Regions from separate parts of the Robertmurraya sp. genome, predicted to be linked through region 1. Evidence: riboswitches for the same ligand, from Rfam matches in the RefSeq annotation. Region 1 holds a riboswitch; the other holds the start of a gene.
What was found. Region 1 has a riboswitch for cobalamin ahead of ACGLXV_RS04070 ((2Fe-2S) ferredoxin domain-containing protein). Riboswitches for the same ligand answer to the same signal wherever they lie in the genome.
Positions count from the first base shown of each region.

Region 2: linked by a shared signal. The riboswitch ahead of ACGLXV_RS18590 (ribonucleoside-diphosphate reductase subunit alpha) and the one ahead of ACGLXV_RS04070 ((2Fe-2S) ferredoxin domain-containing protein) in region 1 are both predicted to bind cobalamin.

Region 1 covers NZ_JAKFCQ010000035.1:3,784-9,825, forward strand. Annotated here, with positions in the region: gene cobK (precorrin-6A reductase) at 1-721, opposite strand, end outside; gene ACGLXV_RS04055 (sirohydrochlorin chelatase) at 718-1,650, opposite strand; gene cobJ (precorrin-3B C(17)-methyltransferase) at 1,805-3,382, opposite strand; gene ACGLXV_RS04065 (HoxN/HupN/NixA family nickel/cobalt transporter) at 3,383-4,096, opposite strand; gene ACGLXV_RS04070 ((2Fe-2S) ferredoxin domain-containing protein) at 4,100-4,483, opposite strand; cobalamin riboswitch at 4,596-4,783, opposite strand; cobalamin riboswitch at 4,920-5,112, opposite strand; gene ACGLXV_RS04075 (multidrug effflux MFS transporter) at 5,329-6,042, opposite strand, start outside.
Region 2 covers NZ_JAKFCQ010000149.1:16,647-22,688, reverse strand. Annotated here, with positions in the region: gene ACGLXV_RS18595 (DHA2 family efflux MFS transporter permease subunit) at 1-1,313, shown strand, start outside; cobalamin riboswitch at 1,795-1,992, shown strand; gene ACGLXV_RS18590 (ribonucleoside-diphosphate reductase subunit alpha) at 2,321-4,606, shown strand; gene ACGLXV_RS18585 (ribonucleotide-diphosphate reductase subunit beta) at 4,627-5,673, shown strand; gene ACGLXV_RS18580 (flavodoxin domain-containing protein) at 5,654-6,042, shown strand, end outside.

The sequences.
Region 1 (6,042 bases):
CTGAAAAGCTTACACCGTAGTCCATTTTAGGTCTGGCGATCATAATAATTTCGATACCTAACTCCTTCGCTGCCTCTACTTTTTCATCAACCGAACCCACCTTGCCACTTTCTTTTGTGATCATGAGGGTGACTCCATATTGCTTATAAAGCGCTTGGTCAAATTCTTTAGAGAAAGGTCCTTGGATGGCGATAATGTTTTTTTGTGGAAACCCAAGCTGCTCGCATTTCTCCATATTATCTAAACGAGGGAGCATTCGGGCTAAAAGACGGATATCCGGTTTATCCAGTAATTCCTCTGTAAAGACTTGCAGGGTCTTGCTCCCGGTCGTTAACATGACAACGCCTTTCTTGGTCGCAGCTATTTTCGCTGCTTCCTTGTAGCTTGAAACAACGGTTAATTTTTCGTAATCAAACGATTGTGACTCTCGTTCATAACGAATATAAGGAAGTCCTAGTTGTTTAGCCGCTTCCATGGCATTTTTGGAAGCTTCCTCAGCAAATGGATGGCTGGCATCGACTACTACGTTAGCTTCGTTTGTTTGAATAAGGTGGATCATTTCATCAGCTGGTAGTCGACCCACATGTACGGGGATGCCCGCCTTAGTCATCTCCGTTGCAGCATTTTCTGTTACAACTGTGGTAAGGAGTTGAAGGCCTTCATTTTTAATATCAAGTGCAAGAGCTCTAGCATCACTTGTTCCTGCTAACATGAAAATCACTTGGTATTCCCTGCCTTTACCTCATCGTGATGGTGGTGATGATGCTCATGGTCATGATGGTGATGATGATGGTCATGGTGATGACCGTGTTCATGGTCGTGATCGTGATGGTGATGATGACCGATAAACTCCATCGCATTTACACGATATTGGCAAGTATCACAGTTCATTTTTACCTCGCTTTTAAGTGCTTCTTCCGCTCGGTCAATTAAAATCGTCTGTAAATTAGGGTGGAATCCAAAATATCCAGCTAGTTGGAATTCAATGTCTGGGTAACTTTGTTGAAACTCACTAACTAGCTCTTCTAGTCGTTTAATTAAGATTCCCGTGAAAAGAAAATAAGGTAAAATCACTACTCTCTTTGCGCCAAGCTTGATACATCGTTCAATACCTGCGTTCACTAGAGGATCAGTAACCCCCATAAAAGCAGGTTCAACGATTGAATACTGGGTTTTCTCCCATAGCAATCTCCCAATCTTGTATAAATCACTATTCGCATCCGGATCGCTTCCACCTCGACCTAGTAGGAGGATGGCTGTATCGTCAGAAGGCGAGTCGAGATTTTCTCCTGCCTCTGTTAATCTTGTTTGTAAAATGTTTAGAGCCTCTTCGTGAATCCCGATCGGTCTCCCGTATGTAAACGAAACATGAGGATATTTCTCCTTTGCTTCGTCAATCGCACCAGGGATGTGAATTTTGGAATGCCCCGCTTGAAGGAGCATAATCGGGATCACCGCGATATCCGTAGCACCTTTTTCTACACATAAGTCGATCCCCTGTCCAACGGTTGGTCTCTCGAACTCTAGAAAACATGTTTCAACTAATATGGACTCATCAACACTTGGTCTTAAGTTCTGAATAAATTCTCGGATTTGATCATTGCCTTCGTGGTCTCTGCTTCCATGTCCAACGAAAAGAATAGCCTTCATGTTATTCCTCCTTAAATGGGTTTGTGTTTTGCTTTTTATGGCTGGCTTTTGTGATTAAATGGTTTCGTAATTTGATGAAGGACGTTATCTCAAAAAAAATCGCTCCATAACGTTCTACATCTGTAAATAAAGAGAAACTCTGTATGCACTCTCCCTAATCCCCACAAGGTGCAAGCTCTATTTTTAGCGAAGGTGACACATCCTGAAATTCAAATCCGCACACCTTTTTCACTCGCTTAAAGAATTTATGGAAACGCTCATTCGGATGGCCTTTTTCCTTGTATTCCTGAACGATTCTCTCCACAAGTTCGACGATTTCATCTGGGGAAATCCCCTCTGCGACAATTTGTCCAGAGTGAGCGTTTCTTCCAATCGTTTTTCCACCCAAAAATAGATCAAAGGCTCCTTTTCGAAAGACGATTCCGATATCTTCGCGAACGGCACCAAAACACGCCATTCCGCATCCGTTAAAGCCTATTTTCATTTCCTTAGGCAGATCCATTCCACCAAGTCTTGCTTGTAACGCCTCTGCATAAGGAATGCTATCCTTCTTTTCTCCTTCACAAAAATCGCAGGCCTTCAGTGTCAATACCTCGCCAACAGGGGCAAGAAGAAAACCTACCTCTTCAAGCTCACTTACAACAAGATCTGGGTTAGAGGTTGGAACTTGAAGCTTAATATGATGGTCCTGGGTATACTCCATGCTTCCTTCATCACCAACAATCTCAGCTAGTGTGATCATTTGCTTCGGGGTAAATTTTTTGTTCGCAACACCTGGACTAACCGATACTTCAAAGATTGATTGAATGGGTTGTTGGATGTACTCTTTTGGTTGATTGCTTTCTCCTAAAATTAGCTGTAATGCTTCATCCGCGATTTCTCTAGAGGAAGTACCTACCACCACCTGCTCTAACGCCCATGGCTCTGCTTCCTTTTTCAATCGTTGATGGGGTTTCAATGGTTGTTCCTTTTGCCTCAACGTATACTTTCGCTGGTAACCTCTTGGCGTAATCATCAAGTCGTCGTAAAAGAACGTTGACGAGTTTCCAATCAGCACAGTAGTTAACATGCCAATTTCGTGATTCATCATGTCTTCTAATGTGGTGCGCGTAATGCTTTGACGATCACGATAGGCACTTTTTACAAGTCCAACCGGTGTCTCCGGCGATCGGTATTTTAATAGTATCCGCTGTGCCTCGACAATTTGTCGGGTTCTTCTTCCGCTCATTGGGTTATACAAGGCAATCACAAAATCTGCTTGTGCAGCTGCTTCAATTCGTTGTTCAATCAACCTCCAAGGAGTCAGATGGTCACTTAGGCTGATCGTGCAGGCATCATGCATGACAGGGGCTCCCAATAGGGATGCACATGAATTGATGGCTGAGATTCCTGGAATTACTTCAACCTCAACACCCGTGTCTTGCTTCCAGCCTTTTTCAACCAACACTTCGTACACAAGACCTGCCATTCCATAAACACCTGCATCTCCACTAGAGATCACTGCCACTTTTTTTCCGAGCTCGGCCTGCCTCACTGCCTCTTGAGCTCGAGTTACTTCTTCTGTCATCCCTGTGCTAATGATTTCTTGTCCGTCGAGTAGTCTTTCAATCAGTTCCACATACGTTTTGTATCCGATGATCATATCGCTTTCTTGAAGCGCTTTTTTTGCTCGGTCCGTAATATGCTCCTCACTTCCGGGACCAAAACCAATGACTAACAGCTTTCCTTTCAATTACGCTCCTCCTTTCAATAGTTCCGCCATCATAAAAATTCCTAGAACTAAGCTATAGGCTCCTGTTATCGTTCCTAATAGTAAAAACAGCTTGTCTTTCACTCTAGCTTTCATAAATCCCCATGAAAGACAAAACGTAATTCCGATCGTTGCTATGAGTAACCCAAAAACAAATAGAGTCAGTTGAATAAGGGCAACGGTTATATTATCAAGCCCCGTCGCATTAGAAATTATCGCGATCTGAGTCGGACTTTCCACACCAATGCCGTGAAGAATGCCAATAATAAACGCTCCAACGGCACCGAGTTTCGTAGGTGAAAGTTGATTGGTTTTTGTTCCTGATTTCACCTTATTAGCGATGTTATGAAAAAACTCAACAACAATTCTTAGTCGGCTTTTATACTCGTAATCTTTCTTTTGTTGAAAAATCGACCAAATAATAAACATTCCGAGCAAAATAAGGGTGAAGCTAACGAGCATTTCTAGTACTTGCTTCGTTGCATCTGGAAGTTGTAGACCAATATAAATAAATAACACTCCAATAACCATCACAATCATGCCGTGGCCAATGGCATACATCACACCAAGAGTAAGCTGTTTCTTCTTACGCTGCTCACTGCCAACCATGTCGGCAATCGCTGCTACATGATCTCCGTCGATTCCATGCCTCATGCCAATAAACACAGCAAGCAGTGCAAACATGATAAATTCCATAGGTCATACCTCTTCTTTCACTTTTTTCGAAATTCCCTCAATACTATCTGAGTTTTCAGGTGCTACGAAGCCTTCCTGGTCGTATGTATAAATAACAGATTCTTCTAGTATCTTTCCTTGTGCGAGATGACTCCGTACGATTTCTCGTCCCATGTCCTCTGTAAGTGCCTTATACCAGATGCCTTCTGGATAAACGATGGTGACACAAGCATCCTTGCATCTTCCATTGCATCTCGTTCTTGTTGTATGAATCTTGTCGTCCAACTCCAACTGCTTAATTTCATCACGAATCGCTTGCGTTACTTCTTCTCCCCCTTTTCTCATGCAACTACTTCCATTACAAATCAAGATGTGATGCTTTGTCCCATTTAAATTCCATGTTGTCATGTTTTCCACTCCCTTACATTTTTTGTAATAAAAAAGCACCCCTACAAATAGAGGTGCATAAGAACATACGCAATGTACATCTTTCTACACATCTACCTATAGTCCCGTAGGTATGTGACACACTTTATAGGCAGGTCTCCTGGCTCTGGTTCCTTGCTTTTGTTACGTCTTCCCGATTTTACTCAGTGACCATTTGTAACAAAGCTCCCCAATACAGTGGCGGGTACCGCGACGGCTTTTCACCGTGCTTCCCTTTTAAGCAAAAGTTTTTTCTTTTGCACCTATCAAGTAAACTATGAAGTTATCAACCCAATGAAAGATTTCCATAAAAAAATCCGCTCACAGGAATGAACGGATGAAACGAAAGCATGAAAAGACAAACAGAAATACGGTCCCTTCTCACCATCGAAACACCTTCTCTATTCCCGGAGAAACTGAAACGTTTAAAAGTAAGACAGGTTTCCTGACTCGTGCTTCCTCCTACTCTAAGACCTTCCCATATCCATACGAATCACGTATGCACACAGTGGATTTCTTATTTCGTCCACACATACAGTTGCGGGTACAGCTCTGGATTTTCACCAGATTCCCTATTAAGCCATTTAGGCATCTTAACTTTCTGGAAAACTATTCAATTAAGCTAGATTCTATATTAGATGAATCTTTCTTATTTTTCAACTACTTATATAACGAACACGACAGATTTCCTACTGAAACGTAACTCACATGGCGAGCCAACCATTAGATATATTGATTAATTTAAATTCATACACATGCACTTCATTTGGTAAATTGAACGATACCTTAAAAGAAAAGACGCTACCCTTTTGGATAGCGTCTAGATATTATACTGAGATTTTTCCGGGTTCTTCGATAGCTGGTTTTTCAACGGAAGCCTTTCGTACGAAAAGAAAATACGATAGAAAAGCTAAAAAGCTAGCACCAAAGATAATGGATCCCATCGGTATGGCTGAATTCTCACCTGCAATCCCTACAAGTGGTGATGAAATAGAGCCGAGGATAAATGGTAACAATCCTAATAGAGCCGACGCGCTACCAGCAATATGCCCTTGTGACTCCATGGCAAGTGAAAACGATGTGGTTCCAATAATCCCGATTGATGCAACGAAGAAGAAGATAGGAATAACAACAGCAATTAATGGTGCCTTTAGTAATAACGCAACAAGAAGAATGGCACCTGAAACATTTGACATGGTCAGACCTATAACTAAAAAAGTCTTTTCAGATATCACGTCAACGAACTTCCCTACTGCCTGACTTCCAAGAATCAAACCAATTCCGTTTAATCCGAATAATAAACTAAATACTTGTGGCGAAACTCCATAAATATTTTGATACACAAATGGAGTACCAGAAACATAAGCAAAAATTCCAGCCACAATAAATCCTTGTGTAAAGGCATATCCCGTAAACTGACGATCTTTTAATAAAGTTCCAAAGTTACTAAAGGTTTGACCTATATTACTAGGAACACGCTTTTCCGTAGGTAGCGATTCTTCCAGCTTTGAAAATACCGTAAAAAATAAAACTAAACCCAC
Region 2 (6,042 bases), on a different contig from region 1:
GAAATTTATTTTTAGTCGCAATGAGTTTATTTACGATCGGTACTTTAGTTGCTGGTGTGGCTCATGAATTTCCGATTCTTTTAGCTGGACGTATGCTTCAAGCATCAGGATCTGCCATTATGATGCCATTGCTTATGAACGTCATGCTCGTTAGCTTCCCAATTGAAAAAAGAGGAACAGCGATGGGGGTTTTTGGTTTAATCATCATGTTTGCCCCAGCCATTGGACCAACTTTATCTGGATGGATTATCGAACACTATGACTGGAGAATGCTTTTCCACTTTATTACCCCTATTTCAGTATTAGTGTTATTAATCGGATTCTTCCTTTTAAAAGATAAGAAAGAAAAGAGCAATCTTCGTTTAGACTTTTTCTCATTAGTTTTATCAAGTATTGGATTTGGTGGGATACTTTACGGCTTCAGTTCGGCAGGAAGCAAGGGTTGGGACAGTCCTCATGTGTACCTGGCTATTGCAGTCGGTTTCATATCGCTAGTAGTATTTATTTTAAAACAAATAAAGCAAGACAATCCGTTGTTAAACTTTAAAGTGTTTAAATACCCAATGTTTGCCTTGTCATCTTCTATTTCCATGGTAACAAACATGGCATTGTTCTCAGGGATGATCCTTATTCCGATTTATGTTCAAACGATTCGTGGAATTTCTCCACTAGACGCGGGGCTAATGCTCCTACCAGGTGCCATCGCAATGGCTATTATGTCACCTATTACGGGGAGATTGTTTGATAAATTTGGTGGTCGAATATTGGCGCTAATTGGTTTAGGAATCACTGTTATCACCACGTATGAGTTTAGTCAGTTAACGGTAGACTTAAGTTATACTCACTTAGTAATACTTTACACGGTTCGAATGATCGGTATGTCATTTGTTATGATGCCTGTTTCAACAAACGGACTAAATCAGCTTCCGACGCGTTTCTATCCACATGGTACGGCAATGAACAATACGTTAAACCAAGTAGCTGGGGCAATCGGAACCGCATTACTAGTTACGGTTATGTCCAATCGTACAGAAACACACGCCAAAGAACTTGCTGACGAAGCCATGAAGACGGCTGCAGGTCAAGGAGCAGGAGCAGCTCAGCCAACTGCTGAAATGATCGCTCAAATGAAAGAGCAGATTATGATGAAGGCGATGCTCGAAGGAATTAATGATGCTTTCCTAGTGGCTACAGGAATTTCTATTGTTGCATTTATCCTCGCATTCTTTATCAAACGGGCAACACAAGCGGAGGATCTAATAGAAGAAAAAGAAGTGTCAAAGGTTGTACCTACAAAGCTAGCTGAAAATTAATAAATGTACGGAAGACCCTCGAAATTGAGGGTCTTCTTTAAAAAATGTAAAAATGAGAATCGCAAGTAAAGCTCTAGAATCGCAAATAAAAATCGGGAATCGCAAATATAGTCTCAGAATCGCAAATAAAAATTGAGAATCGCAAATAAAATCTCAGAATCGCAAATAAATTTTAAAAATCGCAAATAAAAACCAAAACTAGAGAAAAAATCAACTAATCTCCCAAAAAAATCATTTGAAAGATTGAGTTTACCTCTAAATTCCACCCGTTTTATTAAAATCTAGTTCAAAAGACGAGAAAATAAATAAAAATCTACCATTCCCTACAAATACAATATCTCCTTCCCTCACCGCTTAAAGTCAATAACAATATTTTACCCAAATCAACATTTTATACTTGCGTATCTACTAAACTACCGTTACTATTAAGTTTGTAATCTAGATATGGATATACAAAAGTGAAAAAATAACTATATATTGTGTTGTTGCCTTAAGATAAGATGCCGTACGGCTTAATAGGGAATCTGGTGAAAGACCAGAACTGCCCCCGCAACTGTAAATGCTGACAAAATGAACAAGCCACTGTGAAGATTGCTTACGAGATGTAGGTGCCTAAATGGGAAGGGTTCAAAGTAGAGTGAAGCATAAGTCAGGAGACCTATCTTACTTAAGATGTTTCAACTTCTTCGGGGATTTGGGAAGATGAGACGATGGCGACAGAAGACAAAAAAGTATTTTTGCCTGTTTGTCTTTTGCTGAAATCGTTTCATCCGCTCAAGGAACCACTGAGCGGATTTTTTATTAGAAAAGAAAGTATAAGTTTTTGAACTTTGAACAGTGTCTAGCTCCAGCGCCCAGCGACTAGTGTACTTCGCTCTCTTCCCTACGATAAGTCAACATCGGATCGCTTGCGCTCTCCGTGTTTCCTTTATCTCAGTCAAAGGGCTCCAGTCCTGTCGTGCGCAAAACGGGCGCTTGCGCTTTTCAAAATTTCAGGAGGGACGATCATGACAGTAGTAGATGTACTTGAAGATTATAAATCGGTGTTAAAGGCGATTGAAGAGTGTTCTTCAACTTATCAATTAGACGCCACTGAGATGACGAAAATGGTAAATGAATTAGAGGCAGCAAAAAAAGAAGTGAGCCAACAAGCTTTATTTTATTCTTTAAATAAAATCGCGATGGACCAGCCAGATTGGACATTTGTTGCCGCGCGCATATACTTAACCGAATTATACAAACAAGCTTCGCAAAATCGAAAATACGATTCATCACATACATATGGGAACTTTTACGATTTGCTAGAAACGTTAACAGAGAAAGGGATCTACTCTCCTAAACTGCTGCAAATGTATACAGAGGGAGAAATTAAAGAATTAGCAGTGGCAATCAGTCCAGAACGAGATAAGCTTTTCAACTATATTGGACTGTTTTTATTTGCTGATCGTTACCTTGCAAGAGATCATGATAGAAATGTATATGAGTTACCGCAAGAAAGATTCATGGTTATTGCGATGACCATCATGATGAATGAATCTAAAGGCAAAAGACTAGAGTTAGTAAAAGAAGCTTACTGGGCTCTTAGCCATTTATATATGACGGTAGCAACACCAACCTTATCAAATGCAGGGAAGAACTTTGGTCAGCTGTCCTCTTGTTTTATCGACACAGTGGATGATTCGCTAGACGGCATTTATCTAAATAACTGGGACATCGCTCGCTTAAGTAAAGAAGGCGGCGGCATCGGAATTTATTACGGAAAGGTTCGTGCGCTAGGTTCCGATATTAAAAGGTTCAAAGGGATGTCCTCTGGAGTCGTGCCATGGATCCGCTTGATTAATGACACTGCCGTTAGCGTGGACCAGTTAGGTCAAAGACAAGGGGCAGTTGCCATTTATTTAGATGTATTCCACAAAGACGTGATGAATGGCTTCCTTGAACTAAAGACCAATAATGGGGACGAGAGAAGAAAGGCTCATGATATTTTTACAGGAGTCACAATCCCCGATTTATTTATGGAAAAGCTTCTGGAGAAAGATGAAAGCGGAAGAAGCATTGGAGAATGGCATACATTTTGTCCGCATCAGGTGAAGCAGTTGATGGGCTGGAAGGATGAAAACGGAACACCTCTTGGTCTAGAGGATTTTTACGATGAAAAAGATCGAAAGTATTTTACAGAAAAATACGAAGAAGCTGTGAATCAGCCACTCTTACCAAGAAAAACCTACCGTGCGATGGATATTATGGCCCGAATTATGGTGGCACAGCTCGAAACAGGTACACCTTATATGTTCTATCGAGATGAGGTGAATCGTCAAAATCCTAACAAGCGTGCAGAAGGAAGAACGTCTATCTACTGCAGTAATTTATGTACAGAAATCGCCCAAAACATGTCGAGTACAACGATTGTAAAAGAATACAAGGACGAAGATGGCAATCTAGTAATCGTGAGAAAGCCCGGAGAATTTGTTGTATGTAATCTGTCATCTATCAATCTGGCAAAGGCTTATGGTGCCAATGAGCTCGAACGATTAATAAAGATTCAGGTTCGTATGCTAGACAATGTCATCGATCTTAATACGATTCCAGTCGGACAAGCCGAACTAACAAACCAAAAATACCGTGCTGTCGGTTTAGGAACATTTGGGTGGCATCATCTTTTGGCATTACAATCCATTCATTGGGAATCAGAGGAAGCGGTCCAATTTGCAGATGAACTATATGAAAATATTGCGTATTATACGATTCGAGCTTCTATGGAGCTTGCCGTAGAAAAAGGAGCCTTCAGTCAATTTGAGACGTCAGAATGGGCTTCAGGAAAATACTTCGAGCGAAGAAATTACACTTCTGAGCGTTGGAGTGAACTAAAGGAACAAGTAAAGACAAACGGTATTCGTAATGGCTGGCTGATGGCGATTGCTCCGAATTCTTCCACTGCGAAAATTGGCGGCTCTACAGATGGAATTGATCCGTTGTACGCAGTTGAATATGCGGAGGAAAAGAAGAACTTTAAGTTCAAGGTAACCGCACCTGACTTGAACCATCGCACATACACGTACTACCGAAGAGCAAGGCATGAGTTAGACCAAGTGTGGAGTATTCGCCAAAACGCTGCTCGTCAACGCCATATCGACCAATCGATCAGCTTTAACTTGTATGTGAGACATGATATTAAAGCGAAGGATTTGCTTAATTTACACGTAGAAGCTTGGAAGCAAGGGTTAAAAACAACGTATTACGTAAGAAGTACCTCGCAGTCGGAGATTGAAGAATGTGAAGCTTGCCATAGCTAAGCTTGAAAGGAGAAGTGACAATGTCAGTCAACGCACCATTAAATAAAATCAAACTGTTGAACCCTACGTTTCCCAATCGTTCAACAGGTATTATTAACGGACAATCTTCTGGTCTATTAAACTGGAATGATATCGCCTACCCACAAATGTATGATCTGTATCAAACATTGCTGTCTAATTTTTGGAAGGCGCAAGAAATCAATATGCAAGATGATATAAAGCAGTGGGATTCATTATCTTCACACGAAAAGGATATCTTTTTACGGGTCAATACGCAGCTTGCTTCCCTTGATAGCCTTCAAACACCAACCATGAGTCAAGTGCTAGATTATGTGACCGATTCTAGCTTCAAGGCCATCTTTGCTGTAATCGCTCAACAGGAGGCCGTTCATAATGAGTCGTATTCATATATATTAAGTTCATTGGTTCCGGTCAGTGAACAAAATGCCCGCTTCAATCAGGCAAAGGATGATCCGATCGTACAAAAGAGAAACCAGCTGATCTTGGATGCGTATGAAAAGTTCCGTTCACATCCATCCGCTCAAAATCTCTATGAATTAGGGATTAACTCCATTATTTTAGAAGGAATTTACTTCTATGCGGGCTTTGCCTTTTTCTATAATCTTGCTCGTCAGCAAAAAATGCTTAAAACTAGTACAATGATTAGTTATATCCAAAGAGATGAGATGCAGCATGCGTATTTTATTTCTCAGTTTGTACGTATTATGTTAACGGAAAATCCAGAGTTAAATAACGAGGAAAACATTCAATATGCATACGATCGCATCAAAGAAGCGGTAGATCTTGAGAAGGAGTGGGCTGGAGAAATATTAGCAGAGATCAACGGAATTGACCTGGAAGAGTTCGGGCAATATGTGGAGTATTTGGCGAATAAAAGACTTCGCCAATTAGGTCTGGATCACCTTTATGGTGATCGTGATAACTCCATGCCATGGATCCAAGTGTTTAGTGACGAAATGATCAATGAAACCAAGTCAGACTTTTTTGAGCAGAAATCCCGTACCTATACAAAGGTGACGCAATCAAATGGCTTTGACGAATTATAATACAAAGGTGGCTATCATTTACTCATCGATTACAGGGAATACGGAAGAACTAATGAACTTGCTTTTTAGCTATTTTAAGTCGTATTCAGTAAATGTGACGAAGGTTAAAATAGAGAATTTTAACTTGCAAACAATCAGTGAGTATGATGCCATCATTATTGGAACATACACATGGGGAAATGGAGAAATTCCGGCTGAAATGAGATCCTTGTACCACGAATTTGAACGACAAAAGGTAGCACATCTTGTTACGGGAGTCGTTGGTACAGGTGACCGGTTCTATCCTCATTTTTGTGGGGCGGTAGATGAATTTAAAGACATGCTTTATGTGCATACGATCTTAACAGCTACCATGAAGATTGAATTAAC